One region of the Lentibacillus songyuanensis genome, then DNA from elsewhere that is predicted to be linked to it. Evidence: riboswitches for the same ligand, from Rfam matches in the RefSeq annotation. Region 1 holds a riboswitch; each other region holds the start of a gene.
What was found. Region 1 has a riboswitch for S-adenosylmethionine ahead of WMZ97_RS10995 (methionine biosynthesis PLP-dependent protein). Riboswitches for the same ligand answer to the same signal wherever they lie in the genome.

Region 1 (4,291 bases):
TCCCCTCCGATCCGACAAAAATACCGCTCAAATGATAACCGGAAGAGGACTTCGCTGCCAGGTTACCCGTATGAATAATCGATCCATCAGCAAGAACGACCTCCATATCCCTTACCTGATCACGCATAATTCCATACCTTACTGCCGTTGTACCGCTTGCATTTGTTGCGGCCATCCCGCCAAGTGTGGCATCTGCTCCCGGATCAACCGAGAAAAATAGCCCATACTTTTTCAATTCTTTATCCAACTGGGATCGTGTTACCCCAGGCTGTACCCGCACAAGAAAATCATTTTCCCGTACTTCCAACACCTTATTCATTAGTGAAAAATCTACAACAATACTGGATTCATACGGGATCACATTCCCCTCCAAACTGGAAGCAACCCCAAATGGAACCACCGTTTGCCCGTACTTGTTTGCCAATTTGATAATAGTACTCACTTCATCGGCCGTTTCCGGAAAAACGACTACTTCCGGCAAATGTGGGGTATGATAGGATTCATCACTGCTATGCTGCTCCAATATCGTTTCATTTTTAGTAACACGATCCGGGGCTAATTCGTGCTGCAATTCATCAAATAATGCCATATGTAACCTCTCCTTTGTATTAAAAGTCCAAACACTTAACCCTTCATACTATTATACTATCACTTTACTTCCTATGAATATAGCACTATTTTTTCAATCTTATCGCCCAAAATCACATTATACAGTACCTAATCATGGGTTGTTGAATATAGTGAAATTGACTAGTTTAAAGGAGGAACCTGACACAATGGAAACATCAAGAAAAAACCGCCCAAAGCATCTCGCTTGGCATGAAACACTTGAAATACACGAACTTGTAGCATTTCAATCGATCGGATTAATGAAATTAAAGCATGCGGTTGGTGACGTCAAAGATAACATGCTCCGTAATTTGTATGTGCAATGTATTAAAGATATGGAAAACAATTTAAAGGAACTTACACAATTTTATTCGTTGGCGCCCAGAGAGACAGAAGGGGAAGAGGGGTTTCGCGAGCTTGGAAACAGCTTTTACGCTGGCGACTTATTAGTTTTAACCAAATCGTGTGTGAAAAATTATGCCGCTTCCATCACAGAAGTCGCTACTCCTCAACTAAGGGAAACATTAAATCAGCACTTGCAAAAAGCGATTGAAGCCCATGCCAATGTATTTTCATACATGTTCGAAAAAGGAGAATATCCGGCATATGATTTGGAAAAGTTATTGCAAAATGACCTAAAAAACGCACATAAAGCACTAAAAATGAAATATAAATAGCCATTAATAATATCAAGTGAGAGTAACTATACCATCTCTCCCTATCGGCCACTAGAAATAAAGCTTTCGGGCTTTTTTGACCTGTTTCATACGCGGAGCTTTGTACCCATGCTCATAAATCCGGCCTTTATCCATTTGACAATGGGTAAGTAATGAATCCAGTACACCACCATGCTGGTCCACCGCATGTTGAAAGATGTTCGCCGCCACCCGGGCATCTTCTAAGGCGTGGTGGTGTTCAAATGTGATTCCATGCTCGGCTGCGACTGTATTTAATTTATGATTCCGCAGCTGTGGCCATACTTTCCGGGAAATAGTTGCCGTACACAAGTAATCCAGCTCCGGATATGGAATCTGAAAATAATCCAGCGTATTACGAATAACACTCATATCAAAACTAGCATTATGAGCAATAACCAGATGATTATGAAGATATTCACGTAATGTCGGCCAAATTTGAGCAAATGTAGGCTGATTTTCAATGTCCCGACTGGTGATTTCATGTATAGCAATGTTAAACGAACTAAATTCCATTAATGGGTTGATCAGCGTATAATATTCATCAACAATCTCATGTTCATTGGCCACAACAATACCAACCGCGCATGGACTGTAACGTTTTGCATTAGCAGTTTCAAAATCGATTGATGTAAACTCCATTATGTACCTCCCCTTTACTCTATCATAGCACAAAACATCGTCTGTCAGCATCCCAGCGAATCACAGCAGTAATGACGGAATTACGAAGGAAAACAAACGTTATCACCATTTGCTACTGACTAAACTTTCCTAGCGAAACTGCTGATAGCAGATCCTTTCCATCATATGTTTGTTACATAATTTTTGCTTGACTTTCCAGCTAGATAATTGTAAAGTATTGATTAATATTCTAAAATTTAAATACTATTTTCTTATCCAGAGAGGTGGAGGGACTGGCCCTTTGAAGCCTCGGCAACAGCCTGTAATAGCCAAACAGGTATTGTGCCAATTCCAGAAGCGCCATGCTTGAAAGATAAGAAGAGCATCAACCGTTTATATTACAGTCTCTTCTTTTTAAGTGGAGGCTGTTTTATATTTTTCCCGCATGAACGTGAAAAGACCTCTATTTTCGTATTTGAGAATATGGAATAAATTCATTTTATCAGGAGATGATCACATGACAGAGAGAAGCATCGAAACAAAGTTAGCACAACTGGGAAGCTACAGTGATAAAGCAACAGGTGCTGTTAATCCACCGATTTTTTTATCAACCGCATATAAACATGAAGGGCTCGGCCGGTCCACCGGTTACGATTACAGTCGCACCAAAAATCCAACCCGCTATCTGTTAGAGTCAGCATTCGCGGATTTAGAAGGCGGAGATGGAGCGTATGCCTGTAGTTCCGGTATGGCTGCCATTCAGTTAATATTTTCCCTTTTTCGATCTGGTGACGAGCTCATCGTTACAGAAGATATCTATGGCGGTACATACCGATTACTCGATCTTTATGCAGAAAACTATCAGATTCAGACGTCCTACAGTGATTTTTCCGACTTAGCTCAAACGGAGCAGCTGATCACCGGCAATACGAAAGCGATTTTACTTGAAACACCGACAAATCCATTAATGCAGGAAGTGGATATCCAACAGATTGCCGAGCTTGCGCGTAAACATCAGCTGTTAGTAATTGTAGATAACACGTTCCTCACCCCTTACTTGCAGCGTCCACTCGAATTGGGTGCAGATATTGTGATTCATAGTGCAACCAAATATATTGGCGGGCATAATGATGTGCTGGCGGGGTTAGTGGCGGCAAAAGGGCCAAAACTCTGTGAACAATTAGCGATGATTCATAATGCCTCAGGTGGGGTGTTGTCCCCATTCGATTCCTGGTTATTAATCAGGGGCCTAAAAACTCTTTCACTGCGAATGGAAAAACACCAACAAAACGCCCAAGAAATTGCCGCGTTTTTACGTGAACAACCGGAAATAGCGGATGTTCTTTACCCGGGAAAAGGCGGCATGCTATCATTCCGCCTCCAGCAAAGCGAATGGGTTGATTCATTCCTGCAGCAGCTGCAATTGATCACATTTGCCGAAAGTCTTGGCGGTGTCGAGAGCTTTATTACGTACCCGGCAACCCAGACCCATGCCGACATTCCGGTTGCGGAACGTGTAAGGCGCGGTGTCGATGATCGGTTATTGCGGTTTTCCGTTGGTATTGAACAGGCCCATGATTTAAAACAGGATTTAAAACAGGCATTATCCGTATTGGCCAAAGAATCACGACTATAAACTATTAGACGAGGACCGGGTAAAGAGCGCCCGGCCGTTTGTGTTGAGTGACCGAACGAGGGGGTTTTTTCCCTCGTTCGGTAGCCCTAATGCGTATGGAGTATATACGCAAAGATAATTTACCCCGTGTTGAGTTATTCCTAATAATGGGAATTTCAATATTATTTAAGACCCCATCATAACAGGACAACGGGATAGACCCAAATTCGATACTAAAAAGCCAGCCTTTATGAATGAAATTAAAGACTGGCTTTTGGTTATTCAATAAAACGCTTGTCAACAAACGTACTAAAATCGGGTTTTTCTTTAAGAAATTGTAAATCAAAAGAAGAGTTACCAAATTTTTGAATCGTATCTACATCCACATCATAGACGAAATGTGTGCGTTTCCAGGCATTTTCCATGACATCACGCTCCATTTTCTGTCCAGTAATATCATCAATACTTTGAATAGTTATATCAATGGATTCATCCGTGTGTTCGTTAATATAGTCAATCGATTCTATATGGGCATCGACCATTTTTTGCACCAATTCCGGATTATCTTTTGCAAACTCGGAACTTGTCACGAATACAGCTGCTGGTAATTTTTCACCGAAAGAAACTTCGTCGGAATCAAGCAGAACGTTTGCCCCTTCCTTCAATTCTAACACGGATCCCCACGGTTCTGGAGCAGCTGCTATATCAACTTCTCCTTTTTCAAACATCGCTGGATATAAGGCCGGTTTGC
Region 2 (4,291 bases), on a different contig from region 1:
ATACATATCGTGGACAGCCCGCCATCAAAAGATGAACTGTTGGAGTTGATCAAAAAAAGTGGGCAGCCCGCAAAGAAGTTTTTTAATACGAGCGGGAAAAAGTATCGTGAGGGGAATTTTAAGGAAAAAATTAAAAATGCAAGTATTGGGGAAATGGCAGAAATGCTCGCATCAGACGGGATGTTAATTAAACGGCCGATTGTAACGGATGGCCAGAAGGTAACGGTTGGATTTAAGGAAGAACTATTCCAGGAAAACTGGTTATAAATGAAGATGAAACACTAGAAATAAACAGGAATACCTAGTATAGTTATAGTATTATTTTAATGAATTAACGGAGGGGATTTCAATGAGTTTACCGGAAGACTTATTATATTCAGAAGAACACGAATGGGTAAAAAAGGAAGATAACAACGTACGAATCGGGATTACTGATTTCGCGCAAGATGAGTTGGGTGACATTGTATTTGTTGAATTACCAGAAGTTGGTGACGATATTGAAGCAGACGAGCCTTTTGGAAGTGTCGAATCTGTAAAGACAGTCTCGGAGTTATATGCACCAATCAGCGGTAAAGTCGTTGAAGTGAATGAAGAATTGGATGACAGTCCCGAATTCGTGAATGAATCACCATATGAAAAAGCATGGATGGTCGTTGTTGAACCTTCTGATGAATCAGAATTAGATGAATTGTTATCTGCAAAACAATATGCGGAAGTTATTCAGGAAGGCTAATTTTCCCATGAATGCACGTATCGTACCAGAAGGCTGGCTTGCACCTTGAAAATGGTGTAAAGTCAGCCTTGTTCACATCATAGGCTAATGTTGCAAGGACTTTTTTGCTTGATTTATGAAGGAGTGCTGTGGGATCATGATACATGAATCGGATAAAGTGATTATTGTTGAGGGGCTAACCGATAAAAAGCAAATTAACAAGGTGATCACAGAAGACTTGGAAATTGTCTGTACGAATGGAACGCTTGGTGTGGAACGGTTTGACGAGCTTTTATACACGTATGATTTAGATAATAAAGACGTCTTTATTTTAGTTGATGAGGATGAATCGGGGATCAAGCTGCGTAAACAATTGGCCCGGGAATTGCCGCATGCCAAACATTTGTATGTCAGTAGTGAATTTCGGGAAGTAGCAACAACTCCTGAACAGGTACTCGCAACAATCTTGGCAGGCAAACGCATTGACGTTAATCCGATATTTTTAATGTAGGGTGATTCATGTTGCAACAGTTTACAGAGGAAGTAATGACAAAAGAGAATTATTTCGTATATATTTTTACCCCATTGTGTGGCACATGCAAACTGGCTAGAACAATGCTGGATAAAATTGAATCGGTTCATGGCACAGACGTTTTCTATGCGATGAATGCTTCACTAAATCCGGAGTTTATGCAGAATTACAAGATTGAAAGTGTCCCATGCTTGTTAATCAAACAGGGTGGGGAGATTAAGGAACGGGTGTATGCATTCCGCTCGATTGGCCATATCTATCATTATCTACTGGAATATAAACCGGAACTGTTTGCGAATAATGCTTAAATTAGGAATTAGCGGACTATTTATTGCCGTATTGACACTTCAGAATTTAAGTGCTAATATCAATTTCATCATTAGCAATTTAATATGCATTATCTCTTATCTTGAGCGGTGGAGGGACTGGCCCTATGAACCCGCGGCAACCTTCAAATAATTCGTTTGAAAGGTGCCAATTCCTGCAAAGTTTTTCTTTGACAGATGAGGGAACGTGAAAGTATAATGACGTCTTTCTGTTCTCTTAACAGATGGGCGTTTTTCTGTTTTGGCGGGGTATAATAAGTGATAATCAATCGTCTTACAATGACACCGACTCAACCTTACTGGAATGATAACAACGGAAAAGGAGGACTACACTTGATTTCAATTGATGGGTTAAGCAAAGTTTATACATCTAATAATAAGAATATTACTGCTGTTGATGATTTAACGCTAGACATCAAGGAAGGTGAAATATTCGGCGTGATTGGTTATAGCGGAGCCGGTAAAAGTACCTTTGTTCGGCTGCTGAACCGATTGGAGGAGCCGACAAGCGGGCGAATTGTCATTCATGGGAGGGAAATCACGAACATGAATGCGAAACAGCTCCGTCTGGCACGGCAAGAGATTGGGATGATTTTTCAGCACTTTAATCTGCTTTGGTCACGTACGGTAAAAGATAACATTGCTTTTCCTTTAGAAATTGCCGGTGTGCCAAAGGTGAGACGGGACAAGCGGGTGCAAGAATTAATTGACCTGGTAGGGCTTTCTGAACGGGAGAATGCCTACCCGTCCCAGTTAAGTGGTGGACAGAAACAACGGGTTGGCATCGCTAGGGCGCTGGCAAACGATCCAAGAGTATTATTGTGTGATGAGGCAACATCGGCGCTTGATCCGGAAACAACCAATTCCATTTTGAGTTTATTGGTTGATATTAATAAACAGCTTGGATTAACCATTATTTTAATCACTCATGAAATGCACGTTATTCGTAAAATTTGTAACCAGGTGGCAGTAATGGAAAATGGCAAAATTGTCGAGCAAGGAGATGTGCTGGATGTGTTTTCACGGCCGAAACAACAAGTGACGAAACGGTTTGTAGAACAAGTAATGGGTGCAGCAGATGATCATGAGGATATAACTGAGTTGATAAATATTCATGATCGCGGAAAAATTGTTCGCTTGCATTTTATTGGAGAAACCACGAATCAGGCACTCATTAGTAAGGTGGTAAAGGAATTTGCGATTGATATCAATATTTTGCAGGGGAAAATTACCCAGACACAAGCTGGAGCTTATGGGACATTATTTGTCCAATTACTGGGTGAAGCAGCTGATTTGGACAAGGCAATTGATTTTATCCGAACTACCTCAGTAGAAGTGGAGGTGGTGCATGATGCTAGCTGATTTATTTCCGAACCTGAAAATGGAAGATTTTTGGGAGGCCACCTATGAGACGTTTTATATGACCATCTTGGCATTGATTGGCACGTTTATCCTTGGCATTTTGCTCGGACTGCTGCTATATCTGACGACCAAGGGTGGTATTTGGCAGAATAAGTTAATTAATTTTATTGTTGCTGCGGTGGTTAATATTTTCCGAGCAATCCCGTTTATTATTTTAATTTTGCTGCTATTTCCATTCACTAACTTTTTAATGGGAACGATACGGGGACCGAATGCAGCTCTTCCGGCATTAATTATTGGAGCTGCCCCATTTTATGGACGATTGGTGGAAATTGCCTTAAAGGAGGTGGATAAAGGGGTTGTAGAGGCAGCTAAATCCATGGGGGCAAAAACAAAAACCATTATTTTTCGTGTCTTGCTCCCAGAATCCATGCCAGCATTAGCTTCCGGTTTAACCGTCACAGCGATTGCTTTGATCGGTTATACCGCAATGGCAGGTGTTATCGGTGCCGGTGGTTTAGGGAATTACGCTTATTATTTCGGATTCCAGCGGCGTGAGTTCGACATTGTGTTTGTTTGTACTGTTGTTATTGTACTAATTGTATTTATTTTTCAGTTCATTGGAGACTTTATTTCCAATAAATTAGATAAGCGATAGAAAGGCGTAAGTGCCCATTTAGCGGCGTATGGACTGCGACCTGACAAGAAGGGTGGTTCGGTGTTGCTGCGCAAAGCAGCGGTCTTAACCAAACATTCCTACCGCAGGAGATAAAGGAAACATGCCACTAAAACAGGGGTATGCCGACGCCCGAGCGACAGCCCGTTCTTAGTCGGCCTTCCTTTGTCCGCTGAAACGATGTTGATTTATCGTACGGAGGTGAAGGAAGTCCACTAGCCGCCGGGCACTGAAGCCAGACAATTTGGAAAAGGGGAAAAATTATTATGAAAAAGATCTTAGCAATTGTTTCTGTATTTGTTTTACTAGTTTTAGCAGCATGTGGTAATTCCGATGAAGGTAAAAAAAGCGATGACGGCAGCACAACCATTAAAGTTGGAGCAACCAGCGTTCCGCATGCCGAGATACTAGAGAAAGCAAAGCCAATCCTTAAAGAAAAAGGGATTAACTTGAAAATTGAAGAATACCAGGATTATGTGTTGCCAAATGATGCCCTTGCAGACGGTGATTTAGATGCAAACTACTTCCAGCATATACCTTATTTAGAAAATGCGATAAAAGATACTGGATATGATTTGGATTATATTGATGGCATTCATATTGAGCCAATGGGTGTTTACTCGAAGGATTTTGACAGTATTGATGATGTGAAAGATGGTACGGAAGTTATTTTGAGTAATTCC
Region 3 (4,291 bases), on a different contig from region 1:
TCGAGCAAGCAGGTCTTTGGCAGGCTTCGGAATCGATTGAAACAGCTTCAGTGATTCCGGCTCCCGGTAAATATTGTAGCCCCCGAACAATTCATCCGACCCCTCACCAGAAAGGACAACCGTCACATGTTTTCGTGCTTCTCTTGCAACGAAATACAACGGTACACAGGCCGGATCGGCTAATGGATCATCCATATGCCACATGATTTTCGGCAATTTTTCCACATATTCCTCTGGGGAAATAGTGTAGGAGATATTTTCCACGTTTAATTTTTCCGCTGTTTCTTTGGCTACATCTACTTCGGAGAAACCTTCTCGCTCAAAGCCAACCGAGAATGTTTTAATGTTCGGGTTAAATTCTCTGGCCATCGCCACAATTATGGTGGAATCAATCCCGCCAGATAAAAACGACCCAACAGGTACATCACTGCGCATATGTACCTTAACGGAATCATACATGACATCCTGGATGCGCGTGATCCAATTCTGTTTGTCCATCAAGACAGGGTTAAATGTTGCCTGCCAATATTGTGTAAACGCGATCGGCTGCCCCGGCTTTTTAACAAAATAATGGCCAGGTTCCATCTTTTTAATTCCGGTTGTCATCGTATATGGTTCCGGAACAAATTGAAAACTTAAATAATGCTGTAATGATTCACTGTCCACTTTTTGGGTTTCTTCCATTACCGTGATGCTTTTCTTCTCTGATGCAAAAATCGCACCCTCTTCGGTTTCTTTGTAGAATAATGGTTTAATCCCAAACGGGTCGCGTGCGCCATATAATGTTTCATTTTCTTTATCCCATACCAGGATGGAGAACATGCCACGCAAATACTGAAACGCTTGTTCCTTATGCTTGACAAATAAAGCGGCAATCACTTCGGTATCGGATTCGGTTGCGAATGTGTACCCTTCCTGCAACAAATCTTGCCGCAGTTCCACATAATTATAAATTTCTCCATTAAACACCAGCCAGATTTTTTCATCATCATAGCTTAATGGCTGCTGTCCACTGTCTATGTCAATGATACTTAACCGTCGAAACCCAAAAGAAACATATTCATCATGAAAATAACCTTCATCATCCGGTCCCCGATGGGTGATAAGATTGTTTTGCTGTTCAAAAACATGTACGACCGATTCATCCGGCATACTTGGTTTGTTACGAATCATTCCGATAAATCCACACATGGCTTTAGCCTCACTCTCTTGCTTTCGTCATAATACCTTTTAGAGTATATCATAAATGGTGGAGTATTTCGATATAGGAAAGAGAACAAAATCACGCCCTCTCTTTTAGAAAGATGGGACGTGATTTTAAAAATTATTTCCCCGCCAATGCCTTCAATTCCTCCACCTTATCCGTTTTCTCCCACGGGAATAAAATATCAGTCCGGCCAAAATGTCCATATGCGGCCGTATTTTTGAAGATTGGCCGTTGCAGGTCGAGCATGCGTACAATGCCTGCTGGACGTAGATCAAACAATTCACGAACAGCTGCAACGAGCTGCTCTTCACGAACCACCCCTGTATGGAAGGTATTAATCGCAATCGATACCGGTTCTGCAACACCGATAGCATAGGCAAGCTGAACCTCACATGTTTTTGCTAGGCCAGCTGCAACAATATTCTTTGCAACATAGCGTGCGGCATACGCTGCCGATCGATCCACTTTTGTAAAATCTTTACCGCTGAATGCACCCCCGCCATGGCGAGCATACCCGCCATACGTGTCAACAATAATCTTCCGTCCGGTCAGCCCGGCATCCCCTTGAGGTCCGCCAATGACAAATCGGCCAGTCGGATTAATAAAGTATTTCGTTGTTTCATCCAATAAATTTGCAGGAACCACCGGGCGGATTACATGTTCAATGATATCTTTTTCAATTTGATCGGACAAAATATCCTGGTGATGCTGCGTGGAAACGACAATCGTGTCCACCTTTACTGGATTATCGTCTGCATCATACTCTACCGTGACCTGGGTTTTCCCGTCTGGTCTTAGGTAATCAAGCGTGCCATCTTTACGGACATCAGCTAAGCGTTTTGCCATCTTATGGGCAAGTGCAATTGGCATTGGCATAAGTTCTTCGGTTTCGTCACAAGCAAATCCGAACATCAACCCTTGATCACCAGCACCAATTGCCGCAATTTCTTCATCCGACATTTTCCCTTGTCGTGCTTCCCATGCGGTGTCTACTCCCTCAGCAATATCGGGTGATTGTTCATCAATAGCAGTCAGTACCGCACAAGTTTCCGCGTCAAAACCGTATTTTGCCCGCGTATAGCCAATATCTTTAATCGTTTGTCTGACAATCGCCGGAATATCCACATAGGTACTAGTCGTAATCTCTCCGGAAACAAGTACCAATCCTGTCGTTACCGTGGTTTCACAGGCAACGCGTGCATTTGGATCGTTTGTTACAATTTCATCTAAAATCGCATCTGAAATCTGGTCACAAATTTTGTCCGGATGTCCTTCTGTCACCGATTCAGATGTAAATAAACGTCGATTTGCAGCCATAGGCCAAATCTCTCCCTTTACTAATGGTACGGAACTCATCATTATCAATTTTATGATACATGTTCAAATCCGTAAAAAGGATAAGTTGAACATCTCCTTAAAAACAAAAAAGCCTTTCCTGCATTATGAGGAAAGGTGTTGTGGCCTTTCGCTCTTATTGTTCAAGGAAATATCCTTGCATCAGATTAGCACCTTTTCACCTTCGTGATGGTTGCCGGGCTTCATCGGGCCTGTCCCTCCGCCTGCTCTGAATAAGAGAGTCCGTTCGCCATTTATCGTAACGAAAACGACATGGTATGTCAATGTTTTTACCCGGATGTCCTAGATATTATAAAGTGAAAAGTATATTCAGCAAGGAAATTGTAGCCCATTACCCGTAATAAATATCCCTTCATTAACAGACAATACCTATTATAAAATAAAAATGGAGGATCCACTTTAATGGAAACAGATAACAACATTAGATTAACAGCGGCTGAACTCTCAGAATTGTGGGGTTCATACCAAAATGATACCTTATCCATTTGTGTATTTCGTTATTTCTTATCACATGTTGAAGATACGCAAACTCGTCAATTAGTGCAGCACGCATTAGAATTATCACAATCCCATATTTCTAGACTTGTTCAACTATTTGAAAATGAGGGAAACGCAGTACCACAGGGCTTTACGGATGAAGATGTAAACGAAACTGCACCACGTCTTTTTTCAGATAGTTTTATGTTAATGCACATCCAACAAATGGGAATGATAGGCATGAATACGTACAGTGTTGCCGTATCGCTCTCTACTCGTCAAGATGTTCGAGCCTATTATTCCCAATGCCTTCAGGAAAGTGACGAATTGCATAAGATGGCAAATAAAATATTACTTTCAAAAGGCCTATATATTCGCCCCCCATATATTCCAACACAAGATAAGGTTACCTTTGTGGAGTCGAATGATTTTCTTCAAGGATGGTTTGGAAAGCGCAGACCCATACTTTCATTTGAAATTGCCAATCTATTCGCCAATATCCAGCGTAACGCTTTAGGTATTGCATTACTTATTGGCTTTAGCCAAGTCTCCAAGTCAAAAGAGATCACAAACTTTTTCATTCGTGGGAAGGAAATTGCCAGTAAACACGTTGAAATTTTCGGTTCTATTTTACGAGAGGATGATTTACCCATTCCTATGACATGGGACGCAGAAGTGACAAAGTCAACTGTACCACCTTTTTCAGACAAGTTAATGATGTTTATGACTGCTTCAATAATTGGAATTGGAATCGGGTATTACGGCACTAGCCTGGCATCCAGTTTACGAACAGATATTTCCACCCATTATGTGAGATTAACTGCAGAAATCGGAAAATATTCGCTTGATGGTGCAAAGCTATTAATTAAACATGGCTGGATGGAACAACCACCGATGCAAGTTGACCGCGATAAATTAGCAAAAAAGCAACAATAATGCATATGTGTAAATAGTTGAAGGACGGTGTTTTTTACCGTCTCCCCTCATTTTAACGTCTGAAAAAACCATCATATCTGTTTGCAATTACTTGATTGTATTCCACATTTGAGGGACAATCAATATGCTTGAAAAATTGAATGGTTCAGGAGTAGTACATAACATAACCACTTGAACTTATAAAAAGCTTAGAAATATACGCTGATTTCATGCTTAAATGTTTGGGATTATACCGTGTCACTGTAGGTATTTCCACCTTTTTCTTCTAGCCATTCAACTTTTTCAAGAAATTTAATATATTAGTATGGACTAATT

Region 2: it holds a riboswitch for S-adenosylmethionine, as region 1 does, so the genes downstream of both, WMZ97_RS16770 (methionine ABC transporter ATP-binding protein) here and WMZ97_RS10995 (methionine biosynthesis PLP-dependent protein) in region 1, are expected to answer to the same signal.
Region 3: it holds a riboswitch for S-adenosylmethionine, as region 1 does, so the genes downstream of both, metK (methionine adenosyltransferase) here and WMZ97_RS10995 (methionine biosynthesis PLP-dependent protein) in region 1, are expected to answer to the same signal.

Annotation. Positions count from the first base shown of each region.
Region 1 is NZ_JBCLVH010000009.1:91,990-96,280, forward strand. It holds gene WMZ97_RS10980 (FAD-binding oxidoreductase) at 1-589, opposite strand, end outside; gene WMZ97_RS10985 (spore coat protein) at 777-1,286, shown strand; gene WMZ97_RS10990 (3'-5' exonuclease) at 1,338-1,946, opposite strand; SAM riboswitch class I at 2,195-2,305, shown strand; gene WMZ97_RS10995 (methionine biosynthesis PLP-dependent protein) at 2,443-3,561, shown strand; gene WMZ97_RS11000 (aliphatic sulfonate ABC transporter substrate-binding protein) at 3,819-4,291, opposite strand, start outside.
Region 2 is NZ_JBCLVH010000020.1:38,257-42,547, forward strand. It holds gene WMZ97_RS16750 (arsenate reductase family protein) at 1-267, shown strand, start outside; gene gcvH (glycine cleavage system protein GcvH) at 350-733, shown strand; gene WMZ97_RS16760 (toprim domain-containing protein) at 870-1,223, shown strand; gene WMZ97_RS16765 (thioredoxin family protein) at 1,232-1,552, shown strand; SAM riboswitch class I at 1,646-1,754, shown strand; gene WMZ97_RS16770 (methionine ABC transporter ATP-binding protein) at 1,904-2,932, shown strand; gene WMZ97_RS16775 (methionine ABC transporter permease) at 2,922-3,590, shown strand; gene WMZ97_RS16780 (MetQ/NlpA family ABC transporter substrate-binding protein) at 3,875-4,291, shown strand, end outside.
Region 3 is NZ_JBCLVH010000029.1:31,400-35,690, reverse strand. It holds gene asnB (asparagine synthase (glutamine-hydrolyzing)) at 1-1,191, opposite strand, end outside; gene metK (methionine adenosyltransferase) at 1,325-2,524, opposite strand; SAM riboswitch class I at 2,676-2,782, opposite strand; gene WMZ97_RS19540 (DUF3231 family protein) at 2,966-3,976, shown strand.